DNA from 4 places in the Kribbella sp. NPDC043289 genome. Region 3 is predicted to be linked to each of the others. Evidence: riboswitches for the same ligand, from Rfam matches in the RefSeq annotation. Region 3 holds a riboswitch; each other region holds the start of a gene.

Region 1 (3,234 bases), on a different contig from region 3:
GGGCGCCCGAAGCAGCCGTTCTCGCACGAGGTGTTCCTGCAGGCCGGCATGATCCTGATCGTGCTTGGCATCGTCACCGCCACGCTCACGCTGAACCCGCACGTACCGGTCGTCGTCGGCATCCTCGGATGGAGCCTGACCGGGCTCGGGATGGGTACGGTCTTCCCCACGCTTTCCGTGCTGGTGCTGGAGTACTCGGAGCCTGACGAGCAGGGTGTGAACAGTTCCGCGCTGCAGCTGAGCGATTCGTTGTCCACGGCAACGGTGCTGGCGATCGGTGGGTCGTTGTTCGCCGCGATGGAGCCGCATTCCGCGGTCATGGCGTACGTCGTCGCGTTCGGTGTCCCGGCGTTGCTGGCGCTGCTCGGTGTCGCGGCGGGACGACGTACCGCTGCTGTTTGAGCTATTCCTTGGAACCGGTGACGGCGATGCTGGCGCCGAGACCGATGATCATCAGACCACCGGTGCCACCGACCAGCTCGAGCCGGCGCGGCGAGCGGGCGAACCATTCGCGCGCCGTACCGGCCACCACCGCCCAGACGCTGTCCGAGCAGAGCGCGATCAGGATGAAGATCAACCCGAGGACCAGGATCTGCGCCCACGCCGGGCTGCTCGCACCCTTGTCCACGAACTGCGGCAGCGCGGCCGCGAAGAACACCGCGGTCTTCGCGTTCGTCACCCCGACCAGGAACCCCTGCCGCACGGTCTTCCGGCTGCTCCCCGGCTTCACCCCCCTGGCAAGCGCCTCCGCGAGCGACTTCCGCGACCGGAACGCGTGCACCCCCAGATAGATCAGGTACGCCGCCCCGCCCAGCTTCACGATCGTCAACGCGACCGCACTCGCCGCGATCAACGTCCCGAGCCCGAGCGCGATCAACACCAGCATCGTCGCGGCACCGAGCGTGTTCCCCACCATCGTCAACACGGCTTCCCGCCGCCCCACCGCCAACGCCCGCCCCACGATGAACAACACGCTGGGCCCCGGAACCACGATGATGATGAACGCAGTAATCGCAAACGCAACCAAATGATGAGCGGACGGCATCCACCCAGAGTAAACGCTCCCCTCACTCACCGCTCGGCTCGCGGCGCCTTCGAGCTGAGCGTGATGCCCACCCAGCAGAAGCCGATGCTCGGGCCGGCGTCCCGCCTCGGCTTCTACCCGCGGCGATCCCGCCGAGTCGTGGGTCCTGGTTGCAAATCGACAGCCGGAACTCACGACTCGCGTTGGGGGTCACATGCCAATTGCCACGACTCGGCAGTAGTCGAGGGGCGCCGAGGGTGGTGGTCGCGTGGGGATGGGGGTGCGCGGAGTGGACGTGGTGGGGGAGCGGCGGAGTGCCGTACGTCGGGGTTGGGTTGGGGGCGTCGTGAGGCGAGCGGCAGGACGGCGTACGTCGGAAGTGGGCTGCCGGCGTGGTCGAGCGAGGGGCTGGGCAGGTGGGCGGTCGGGCCGCACGCCGGGCGGCTGGTGGGTGGGGGTGGGATTGGTCACCGGCGCGCCGTGGCGCGTTGACCGGGGTTCGGTGTGGGCTCTACCGTTCCAGGGTCAACCTGCGGTGCCATGAGGGAAGCCGGTGAGAGTCCGGCACGGCCGCGCCACTGTGAGCGAGCTTCGGTTCGTGAGTCAGGACGCTCGGGCACAGCAGCCTTTCTAAGGGGACGCGCACTTCCCCAGGAGGTTCAGTTCAATGGCAGCTCCTGCCCGCACGATCGCCGTACCGGCTCTCTCGCCCAAGCTTCTCGCTGCTGCGCTCACCAGCGTCGGCCTGATGTTGCTGCTCGCCTACCTGGTCGGGTTCGACCAGGGCGCGGTCTCCCAGTCGGGGATGTACCTGCACGAGCTGATGCACGACGGTCGCCACCTGCTCGGCGTGCCCTGCCACTAGATCAGATGCGCACCTTCGGATCGCTCCTGGTGCGCGGACTGATCGTCGGACTCTTCGCCGGCCTGCTGGCCGGAACGTTCGCCTACGTGATGGGCGAGCCGCGTGTCGACGCGGCGATCGCGATCGAAGAGGCCGGTGCCGCGCACACTCACGACCACAACCACGCTGACCAGGCGGAGGACGAACAGCCATTGGTCAGCCGCGACGGCCAGCGGGCCGGCCTGTTTCTCGCGACCAGCCTGTACGGCGTCGCGCTCGGCGGCCTGTTCGCGGTCGCGTTCACGCTGCTCCGCCGCAAGCTCCGGACCGGCAACGACGCGTACGCCGCGCTCGGACTCGCCGCCGCGGGTTTCATCGGCATCGTGCTCGTCCCGTTCTTCAAGTACCCACCCAATCCGCCGGCGGTCGGTGACCCCGACACCATCACCCGGCGGACCGTCACCTACCTCTTGACCCTGGTCATCGGCCTGCTCGCGGTGTGGGCAGGGGTCGCCCTGTCCCGCTGGGCCGCGCGGTACGGCGATGTCGCCCGCCTCGCCGGTGGTGTCGTCGGACTGCTCGCGACCGTCGTGGCGGCGTACCTGATCCTGCCGCGGATCAACGAGGTTCCGGAGACGTTCCCCGCTACGCTGCTATGGCAGTTCCGGTTCGCCTCGCTCGGTACGCAGGCGACGCTGTGGCTCCTGCTCGGGTTCGGGTACGCGGCCGCGGTGGACCGCCGGCCGATCCGATCGAAGGTGGCTGCGGCTTGACCACGCTGACCCTGGTCGCGCACGCCCTGACACCCGCACTGCGTGGACTCGTGCTCGGCGGCGACGCCGAGCCGGACGCGGCGAGTGTCGAGGCGGCGCGCGACCTGAAGCTCTCGGCAGACGCGGTGTACTCCGGACCTGAGCAGGCCGCCGTCCGGACAGCCGCTGCGCTCGGGTACGACGCGATCGTCGCCCCCGAGCTGCGGGACCGCGAGTACGGCGACTGGGCAGGCCGCGAGCTGGAGGATCTGCTCACGGCCGACCCGACGCGGGTCTCGGCGTGGCTCGAACGGCCGCACACCGCGACGCCGGGCGGCGAGACCGAGAACGACGTCCTCGCCCGGGTCGCCGACTGGCTCGGGGACGTGGCCGGGCAGCACGACGAACCCAGCGCGATCCTCGCCGTCGTCCACCCGGCGGTGGTCCGCGCGATCGTCCTGTACGTCGTGGACGCGCCCGCCGAGTCGCTGCGACACGTCGACGTCCGGCCGCTCGCCACGGTCAGCCTGTCCCACCACAGCGGGAACTGGTCTCTGGCCTTCGTGCCCTCCGCCTGACAAACTGCCGGTGGCCCGGTCTCACGCCCAGGTGAC
Region 2 (3,234 bases), on a different contig from region 3:
GGGGTGTCCAGACCGACCGCGTTCCCGATCCGCGCATGCTTCGTCGGGTACGACGACAACACCAGCGCGATCCGCTTCTCGGCCGGCGGCACGTGCCGCAACCGGGCGTGCGCGACCGCGATCCCGGCCAGCCGCGCGCACCGCTCGGCGTCCGGCGCGTACCGGGCCAGCCCGTCGGCGTCGTACGACTTGAACGAGAACGGGATCGTGATCAGCCGCCCGTCGAACTCCGGGATCGCGACCTGCGTCGCGGCGTCCAGCGGGCTGATCGCCGCGTCGCTCTCCACCCACTGCTCGCGCGTCGAGGTCAGCGCGAGGCCCTGGATCAACGGGATGTCGAGCGAGGCGAGCGCACCGGCGTCCCAGGCGTCGTCGGCTCCACCCGCGCTGGCGTTCGCCGCGACCGAACCGCCGGCGGCGAGCAGCGTCGTGACGAGCACGTCGCACTTGCGCAGCAGGTCGAACAAGCCTGCGTTCTCGTCGCTCGTCGGATCAAGGCCGCGCAACGTCCCGCAGTACACCGGCAGCGGCTGCGCGCCTGCCTCCGTCACGGCGGACGCCAGCGCGTCGACGAAGGCCGTGTTCCCGGAGATCTCGTGAGCGCGGTAGTACACGATCCCGACCACCGGCCGGTCGTCCTCGACGTACGTCCCGCGCACGCCGTACGCCGGGAGCGCGCGCGGCGGCTCGAACTCGTCGCCGGTGAGCAGCAACGTGTCGCGCAGGAAGCCGGCCAGGTTCCGGAGGTTGTCCGCGCCGCCCTCGCGCAGATACGCCAGCGCCTCGGTGACGGCACCGGCCGGCACCGTCGACAGCGACATCAGCTCCGCGTCCGGCGCGGCCTCACCACTGACCACGACCGTCGGCTTGCCCGCCGCGAGCACCGCGTCGAGCCCTTCTTCCCAGGCGCGCCGACCACCGAGCAGCCGCACGACCACGACATCGGAGGTCGCCAGCAACCCACCGAGCTCGGCGAGCTCGAGGCGGGCCGGGTTCGCCACCTTCCACCCCGCGCCGGCCTCCGCGGCCGCCAGCAGATCGGTGTCGGCGGTGGACAGCAACAGCAGGTTCGCAGGCATGCGCGACCGTTCCTTCCCGGGGTATCCACGCCCCGACTCCAGGTACGACGGCGGCAGTTCCTGACTCCCCTTACGGGTCACAGTGGCGGGACCGCCCCGGACTCACACCGGGTTCCTGCTGATGCCGTCGAATGACGTCGCCGACTCTAGCCGACCGACGCGGCGTACCGGCTCTTGAGTTCCTCCCAGGTCGCGCGGTCTGAGCCAGGTTCGGCGTCGACAACGACGGCGGCCAGTGTGTCGAGGTGGTAGTGCCAGCCGGAGACGAAGTCCAGGCCGTGCCCCTGATCCGTCAGCCTGCCGTGGGTGAGAACAAGCCGGGTGCCGTCCGGCTCCGGGGTCAGCTCGAATCGGACGATGCTGTCCGCAGGCTGCGTCGGCCCGCCGTTCCACTCGAACTCGGCCAGCCGGGGCGGTTCCCAGGCCAGCGTCTTGCCGCTGATCGGGTCGCCCTGGTTGTCGTGCATGACGAGCAGGGCGCCGTCCGGCCCAATCTCCCCGTCGGCGATCCAGCGGCGGAGGCCGTCCTTCGAGGTGAGGTACGACCACAGCGTCTCGATATCCACCGGAAAGCTGCGCTCCAGCCGTACGACGCCCTCGGTGAGGGTGCCCAGATCTGTCATGACTGTCTCCTGTCAGGTGTGTCGCCCGCCGCGAGGTCGGCGCGGATCCGCGCGTCCAGACGGTCGAGGTGCCGGTCCCAGAACTGCCGTTGCGTGGCGACCCACTGCTCGAGCTCACCGAAGCCGCGCGCGTCGAGGCTGTAGACCCGGCGCTGCGCGTCGACGCGCCGCCGGACCAGACCTGCCTCCCGCAGCACCTTCAGATGGTGCGCGACCGCCGGCCGGGTGCTGCTGAACTCGTTCGCCAGCTCACCGGCCGTCCGCTCACCCCGGGCCAGCAACTCGACGATCCGCCGCCGGGTGCCGTCCGCGAGCGCACTGAAGATCTCCACCTCTTCAGTGTGTCAATGATTGTTTACATAAGTCAAGCCTTATGAAGCGCGTAGTGGGCGGCGAGCAGGTCGGTGCCCCAGTCGTTGCGGAGGTCGCGCCAGACCGAGTGGATGTGGTTGGCGTTGTCCTGGGTGTTGTCGTACTCGGCGAGGAAACTGGGGCCGGCGATCGAGTAGTAGTGGCGGTGGCCGACGCCGGGCTGGGTCTCACCGGCCCAGGCGAAGGTAAGGCGCTCGATGCCGTGTTCGGTGATGTCCTGCCAGGTCTGCAGACCGATCGGGCCGGCGGCGCGGCCGACGTACTGGCCGATGAGCAGGCTGAGGAGCTGACGCTGGTCCTCGGTCATGTCGCCGTACCCGAGGCCGCGGTGCAGTAGCGAAGCGTCGGCGACCGGGTCGTGGCGAGTCAGCATGTCGTCGGGGGCGTCCGGTGAGACGTGCGCGATCTCCAGCTGGCCCGGTTCGAGGGCGTGCAGGAGCTGGAAGCCCAGGTCTTGCTCGGCCGCGAGGAACCGTCGGCCCGCCTCGGGTCCGGTCCGCGCCTCGGCCGGGTTCGACCCGATGAACTGCGGTGTGAACGCGACCGCGCCGTCGACGAACGTCACGTGCAGCGCGAGGTGGTGCCCGTTCAGCCGCCAGGCCCACGGCTCGGTGCCGGACGGGTCGCCGAGCACCCGGAGGAAGTACCGGCCGCCGAGGACCGAGCCCTCCCAGTCCCCCGACGCCGGCAGCGCCGGGATCCCGCGCAGGATCACCTCCGCGTCCAGCACCGCCCACGAGTCCGCCGCGCCACGCTCACTGCATCCGAGCTCGACCAGGCGCTTCGCCAGCAACTGCTGCTCGGGCGTCAGCTCGGACAGCGGCAGGCCGGCCCGGTCCCCCGGCAGGTAGGTCCACTCCTTGTGGTCCGGGGTGTCGAACGGCGCCCGGATCTTGTCCAGCTGCGCCTGCGTGAGGCTTGCCAGCAGATCCAGTACGGCGTCCCGCGTCTGCGCTACAACCATGCCGATCGCTCCCGTTCCGTCGGTTCGTAAGGTGTCCACTGTTCGAACGGCCGGTCCAGCTTGTACCGGAAATCGGGTTGCCGCAGCAGGACGCGTGTTTCCGCGTTGTCCGGGTTGCGCAGCGACTCGACGAACCCGACCGACCAGTGGAACCACCGCATGCAGAACAGCCGCATGGTCAGCCCGTGCGACACCA
Region 3 (3,234 bases):
CTCGACCGCGGCCTCGGAGGCGTACGGGACCCGGAGCGTGAACAGCGCATCCGCGAAGCCCATCAGACCGAGGCCGACCGGCCGGTGCCGCTGGTTGGCGCGCTCCGACTCCGGCGTGGTGTAGAGGTTCACGTCGATGACGTTGTCGAGCATCCGGACCGCTGTCCTGACGGTGTCCCGGAGCAGGTCGTCGTCCAGGCCGGTGTCGGTCAGGTGCGCGACCAGGTTGACCGAGCCCAGGTTGCAGACCGCGGTCTCCTCGACCGTGGTGTTCAGGGTGATCTCCGTGCACAGGTTCGACGAGTGCACGACACCGCTGTGCTGCTGCGGTGAACGCAGGTTGCAGGCGTCCTTGAAGGTGATCCACGGATGCCCGGTCTCGAACAGCACGGTCAGCATCCGGCGCCAGAGGTCAACCGCCTTGACCCGCTTGAAGGTATGGATCTCGCCACGATCCGCCGCCTCCTCGTACGCGCGGTACGCATCGGCGAACGCGGTGCCGTAGAGGTCGTGCAGATCCGGCACCTCGTCCGGCGAGAACAACGTCCACTCACCACCGGCCTCGACCCGCTGCAGGAACAGGTCCGGCACCCAGTTCGCGGTGTTCATGTCATGCGTACGCCGCCGCTCGTCCCCGGTGTTCTTCCGCAGATCCAGAAACTCCTCGACGTCGATGTGCCACGTCTCCAGATACGCACACACCGCGCCCTTACGGCGCCCGCCTTGGTTCACCGCGACCGCGGTGTCGTTGGCAACCTTGAGGAAGGGGACGACGCCCTGGGACTCGCCGTTGGTGCCGCGGATGCGGGCGCCGATGCCGCGGACCGGGGTCCAGTCGTTGCCGAGGCCGCCGGAGTACTTGGCGAGGAGGGCGTTGTTGCGGATGCCGTGGAAGATGCCGGCCAGATCGTCCTCGACCGTGGTGAGGAAGCAGGACGACAGCTGCGGCCGGGTGGTGCCGGAGTTGAACAGCGTCGGCGTCGACGACATGAAGCGGAACGAGCTGAGCAGTTGGTAGAACTCGATCGCCCGCGCCTCCCGGTCGTCCTCGCGCAGCGCCATCCCCATCGCGACGCGAAGGAAGAAGGCCTGCGGCAACTCGTACCGCACTTTGTCGATGTGCAGCAGGTAGCGGTCGTGGAGCGTCTGCAGCGCGAGGAACGTGAAGGTCAGGTCGGCGTCCGGATCGATGGCCTCGGCGAGCCGCTCGAGGTCGAACTCGGCGAGCCGGGGGTCGAGCTGCCCGGCCTCGATCCCGACCCGGATGTACCGCGGGAAGTAGTCGGCGTACGCCGCGGTCATGTCGGCCTGGCTGGCCTGCCGGGGCTCGCCGTACACGCGGCCCAGCGTCTCGCGGCGGATCCGGTCCAGCAGGAGACGTGCGGCGGCGAAGCTGTACTGCGGCTCGGTCTCGACGTACGACCGGGCGGCCATCACCAGCGCGAGCTCGACCTCGTGCTGCGCGATGCCGTCGTAGCAGGCGCCGAGGGTCTCGTTCAGGATCAGTTCGGGGTCGACCGCGTCGAGACCGGCAGCTGCCTCGGCGACGACCACTTGGAGACGATCGACGTCTAGCGGGGACCGGGTGCCGTCGGCGGCGCGGACGGACGGCGCCGGCTTCTCGGTGACGCCGGACGCGTCGGCGGGGGTGCGGGCCTTGGTCCGCTCCTCGCGGTACAGGACGTAGGCGCGGGCGACCTGGTGCTCGCCGGCGCGCATCAGCGCCAGCTCGACCTGGTCCTGGATGTCCTCGACCTGCACGCTGCGCCGCCCGGACAGCGAATTCAGACCGCGGCTGGTCAGGGCACCGACGACCCGGCCGGTCAGGTCGGTCACCAGGTCGCGGACCCGGTGGGTGGCGGCCGCGTCGGCGCCCTCGACAGCGAGGAACGCCTTCGTCACGGCGACGGAGATCTTGGTGGCGTCGAACGGAGTACTGCTGCCGTCGCGACGGACGACGGTCAGCTCGATCTCCCGGTCCGTCGCCACAGAGGCTGACGATGAGGAAGCAATGGTCACAGGTGTGCGCTCCAGAAGTGTTCGGAGACCCGGCACCACGCGAGCAGGCGCACGACGAGACGGCAGCACCGGCCGGTACCACTGCCCGTCACGCCCTGCGACCCACCCGCGAGATCTCGGACCGCGTGTACCGGCGGTACACGCACCGGTGGCAGGTATCCGGACTCGCGGACGCAGCTGGACGTCACGACCGCTCACCGTTGCGGGGCAGTTCCGGACTCGCACCGGATTCCCCTGTTGCCTCGAGATGAACAACATGTTGTGTCGTCGACCATCCCGAACCACCAGCAGTAGTGATGCTAAGTCGGAACATCTAGATCTTGTGGTAGCGCCACGCCGCGTGTCGCACATCTTGTGGTCCTCACGCCGCGACCGCATACAGATCCTGGAGCGTCATGATCTCGGAGCCGTGATGGATCAGCTCGCGATTGAGGCGCAGTACGACGTGGCCGAACGGCTCGGCCGCGTCGAGTTCGTTGGCCTGGCTGAGGCCGACCGTCGTCACCGCGTCCTCGTCGAGGCCGGCGATCGCGTCCTGCCAGGCCTCGACCCAGTGGGTCAGCCAGGCGACCGCATCCCGCGCGTTGCCGTGCAGGGTGATGTCCGCGCGGCCCTGCCGGCTTTCGCCGAACGTCCACTCCCAGCGCTCGAAGAACGTCTCGGTCAGGTGCGCGATCAGCCAGGCGATCGTCCGTGGGCCGCGATGGTCCGGCTCGTCCGGCCATTGCGCGACCCATTCGCCGGACCCGAGTGCGCGGAAGTGTCCTGTGTAGTGCCGCCGGACGACGGTGAGCGCCTCGCTGCTCGGGCGCCAGAAGTACTGCTCGTCGGTCAGCCGGGCCAGCCGGCCGGACAGGACCATCCAGCTGAAGCCGAGCTGGCCGCGGACCATGGCCATCGCCGATGGCCTGTGCAGGATGTCCCAGTCGAACGGCTCCGGCATAACAGCTCCCCTGTACGATCGAACATATGTTCGAATTCTTGCTCCACAGGGAACGGAAAGTCAAACCACCTAGCGTGTCGGTCGTGGCCTCGACGGAACGGGTCTGCTAGGCGGCTCGATCTGCGTGTCCGCGGCCGGGCTCGCGAAGCGGCGCTCGAGCAGCGTGAAGGCGTCGATCAGCTCGGGCGCCTCGTAGACGCGGTTCCGCCGGCCGTCGGTGACCTCGCGCAAGATCCGCGCCTCGACCAGTCGGGCGAGGCCCTGGTTGGCGG
Region 4 (3,234 bases), on a different contig from region 3:
CCCCGGGAATCCGGGCGCTGGCACCGACCATCGCCGAGCTCGGGTACGACGTGGTCGTGGTCGCACCGCTGCTCGACGAGAGTGGCGTCGGATCGGCCCGCGCGGGCATGGTCGGCCGCCCGATCCGGACCGCGTCCGACGAGGAGAACGGCGTCACCTACATCGGGATCGAGGGAACGCCCGCGGGTGCGGTGACGCTGGCGGCCCTCGGCGCGTTCGGTCCGGCGCCCGACCTGGTCCTGTCCGGGATCAACCGCGGGCTCAACGTCAGCGTGTCGATCTTCCACTCCGGCACCGTCGCGGCGGCCGTGACCGCGTCCGGTTACGGTACGTCGGGGGTCGCCGTCAGCCTCGACTCGGAGGACCCGCAGCACTGGCCGACCGCGGCGACGATCGCGGGTGAGGCGCTCGGGTGGATCGCGGCCGAGCCCGCCGGCACGGTCGTGACGATCAACGTGCCGGACCGCCCGCTGGACCAGCTGGCAGGAGTACGCCACGCGTCGCTGGCGCCGCTGTCACACTCGCGGCTGACCGGCTCGACGGCTCCGACCGGGGAGCCGGTGATCCTGCTGGGGCCGAATCACCCGAATCCGGACCCGGACTCCGACGTGGCCCTCCTCGCCGCCGGCTTCGTCACCGTCACCCCGATCGTCGGCATCCGCGAGGTCGCGGACGACACCGCCGCCAACGCCCTCGCCAAACGCCTGAACCGCTGACGCCTGACTGCCTGACACCGGGTGCCGCTGGCGGGTTGCTGCGCCGCTGACGTGCTGTAACCCGTCAGTGGTCACACAACCCGCCACCCGGCGGCGTGGTGAGTGCCACGTGACCGGGATGGGTTCCGGAGGGAGTTGGTGTGCCATGATCGGGCCGACGGTTGTGGAGGAACACCGGTGCGAATCCGGGGCGGTCCCGCCACTGTGACCAGAGCTGTGCGAAAGCTGTGACAGGCGCAGACTCTGGGAGCCAGGACATCCACGGTCGTCCGCCGGCCTACGGAATTCCGCAGTGCCGGCGTACCAGTGCCGTAGCGGGCGTGGACACCCGCTCGACGAAAGGGATTCCGCCGATGCGGGCCGTGCGTTCACCGGGTCAGTCGACCAGCTTTCCGTTCACCGCGATCGTCGGGATGGACGATCTCCAGCTCGCGCTGATCCTGGCCACGATCTCGCCGGCGATCGGCGGTGTACTGATCCGCGGCGAGAAGGGGACGGCGAAGTCGACGGCCGTCCGCGCGCTGACCGAGATCCTCCCGCCCGTCGAGGTGGTCCCCGGCTGCCGCTTCTCCTGCGATCCGGTGCGCCCCGACCCGACCTGCCCCGACGGCCCACACCACGCGGAAGCGGACGGTGCCGAGCGCAGCGACGGATCGCATCACGCGGAAGCGGACGGTGCCGCGCACGGTGACGGACTGCGTCACGGGGAAGCGGACGGTGCCGCGCTCAGCGACGGACCGCTTCGGGGAGAGGCGGACGGCGGTGACGTGGGTGGGACCGGCGGGCGGCGGGGGCTGCGGGCTGCGCGGTTGGTCGAGTTGCCGGTGGGCGCGACCGAGGACCGGGTGCTCGGGTCGTTGCACCTGGAGAAGGCGCTCGCGGAAGGCGTCACGGCGTACGAGCCGGGCTTGTTGGCGGCCGCGCATCGGGGGTTGCTGTACGTCGACGAGGTCAACCTGCTGCACGATCACTTGGTCGACGTACTGCTCGACGCGGCCGCGATGGGGCGGGCGACGGTCGAGCGGGACGGCGTCTCGGTCACGCACCCGGCGCGGTTCGTGCTGGTCGGCACCATGAACCCGGAGGAAGGCGAGCTCCGGCCGCAGTTGCTCGACCGGTTCGGCCTGACCGTGGACGTGGTGGCGAGCCGCGATCCCGCCGTCCGCGTTGAGGTGATGCGCGCGCGGCTGACCTACGAGGCGGATCCGGAGACCTTCGTCGCCCGGTACGACGGCTCGCAGCGGGAGCTTGCCGAGCGCATCGTGAAGGCGCGTGACCTGCTGGCCGAGGTGATCCTGACCGACTCCGCGCTGCGGCAGATCGCGGAGATCTGCGCTTCGTTCGACGTGGACGGGATGCGTGCCGACCTCGTGACGGCTCGCACCGCTGTGGCGCACGCGGCGTGGTCCGGACGGACGGTTGTCGAGGTCGAGGACGTCCGGGCGGCCGCGAAGCTGGCGCTCCCGCATCGCCGTCGGCGGAACCCGTTCGACGCACCGGGGTTGGACGAGCAGCAACTCGAAGACGCGATCAACAACAGCACGCCCCCGGAAGACCCCGACGACGACCCGCCGGGCGGCCCGCCGGGCGGCCCGGGCGGCGCCGACGACCCGGCCAACGCCGACGCGGTGCCGGGCGACTCGAACGACTCGGCGAGCGCCGCGGACCCGACAAACGGCGACCTGGCGAACGACGCCTCGGATGATGCCGCGGATCCGGCCCGCGACGGCCTGGACGACGGCGCGCCCGGCGACCCGAAGCGCTCGGCTGCGAAAGGTGAGCCGGGTGACGGTGAAAGCGGTCAGCCCGGCCCGACGCCGGTCGGTGAGATCGCCGGAAGCTCCGAGCCCTACAAGGCCCGCCTCCTGAGCGTGCAAGCAGCTGGGATGGGTGTCGCCGGCCGCCGCTCCCGCGCCATCACCGAGGTGGGCCGGGTCGTCGGCGACCGCGCGCGAGTCGGCCGCGAGCCGGGCCGACCGCATCTCCTCGGCACCATCTGGAGCGCCGCCCCACACCAGCACGCCCGCGGTCGCAGCGGCCCAGGCCTCGTGGTGCGTCCCGCCGACGTCCGCCTCGCCGTACGCGAAGGTCGTGAGGGCAACCTCGTCCTGTTCTGCGTCGACGCGTCCGGCTCGATGGGCACGAAGAAGCGCATGGGCGAGGTGAAGACCGCGATCGTCTCGCTGCTCCTCGACGCGTATCAGCGCCGCGACACCGTCGGCCTCGTCACGTTCGCCGGCCCGGCCGCCACGGTCGCTCTCCCGCCGACGGGCAGCGTCGAAACCGCCGTACGACGCCTCGAATCCCTCCCGACCGGCGGCCGCACCCCGCTCGCCGAAGGTCTCTTGCAAGCAGCCGAGGTACTGCGGATCGCCGCGATCCGCGACCCCCGGCGGCGCCCGCTCCTGGTGCTCGTCACCGACGGCCGCGCCACGTACGGCGAGAACGCCTTCGCCCGCGCTCGTCAGGCGGCCGGCTGGCTGGCCCAGCAGGGCATCGCGACCGTTGTCGTGGACTG

What was found. A riboswitch is a leader RNA that binds a small molecule or an ion and turns the genes downstream of it on or off. The one in region 3 is predicted to bind cobalamin.
Region 1: another riboswitch for cobalamin. It lies ahead of AC0662_RS23595 (CbtB domain-containing protein); the one in region 3 lies ahead of AC0662_RS34030 (ribonucleoside-diphosphate reductase subunit alpha).
Region 2: another riboswitch for cobalamin. It lies ahead of cobN (cobaltochelatase subunit CobN); the one in region 3 lies ahead of AC0662_RS34030 (ribonucleoside-diphosphate reductase subunit alpha).
Region 4: another riboswitch for cobalamin. It lies ahead of AC0662_RS10750 (magnesium chelatase subunit D family protein); the one in region 3 lies ahead of AC0662_RS34030 (ribonucleoside-diphosphate reductase subunit alpha).

The regions. Positions count from the first base shown of each region.
Region 1 is NZ_JBWKCB010000003.1:1,072,196-1,075,429, forward strand. It holds gene AC0662_RS23585 (MFS transporter) at 1-402, shown strand, start outside; gene AC0662_RS23590 (LysE family translocator) at 404-1,045, opposite strand; cobalamin riboswitch at 1,530-1,654, shown strand; gene AC0662_RS23595 (CbtB domain-containing protein) at 1,692-1,889, shown strand; gene AC0662_RS23600 (CbtA family protein) at 1,895-2,641, shown strand; gene AC0662_RS23605 (histidine phosphatase family protein) at 2,638-3,198, shown strand.
Region 2 is NZ_JBWKCB010000001.1:2,263,081-2,266,314, forward strand. It holds gene cobN (cobaltochelatase subunit CobN) at 1-1,079, opposite strand, end outside; cobalamin riboswitch at 1,115-1,239, opposite strand; gene AC0662_RS10765 (SRPBCC family protein) at 1,226-1,702, opposite strand; gene AC0662_RS10770 (metalloregulator ArsR/SmtB family transcription factor) at 1,699-2,034, opposite strand; gene AC0662_RS10775 (DUF3500 domain-containing protein) at 2,067-3,038, opposite strand; gene AC0662_RS10780 (phosphoglycerate mutase family protein) at 3,029-3,234, opposite strand, start outside.
Region 3 is NZ_JBWKCB010000007.1:185,581-188,814, reverse strand. It holds gene AC0662_RS34030 (ribonucleoside-diphosphate reductase subunit alpha) at 1-1,989, opposite strand, end outside; cobalamin riboswitch at 2,153-2,320, opposite strand; gene AC0662_RS34025 (DinB family protein) at 2,381-2,962, opposite strand; gene AC0662_RS34020 (Fic family protein) at 3,032-3,234, opposite strand, start outside.
Region 4 is NZ_JBWKCB010000001.1:2,257,166-2,260,399, reverse strand. It holds gene surE (5'/3'-nucleotidase SurE) at 1-716, shown strand, start outside; cobalamin riboswitch at 861-997, shown strand; gene AC0662_RS10750 (magnesium chelatase subunit D family protein) at 1,070-3,234, shown strand, end outside.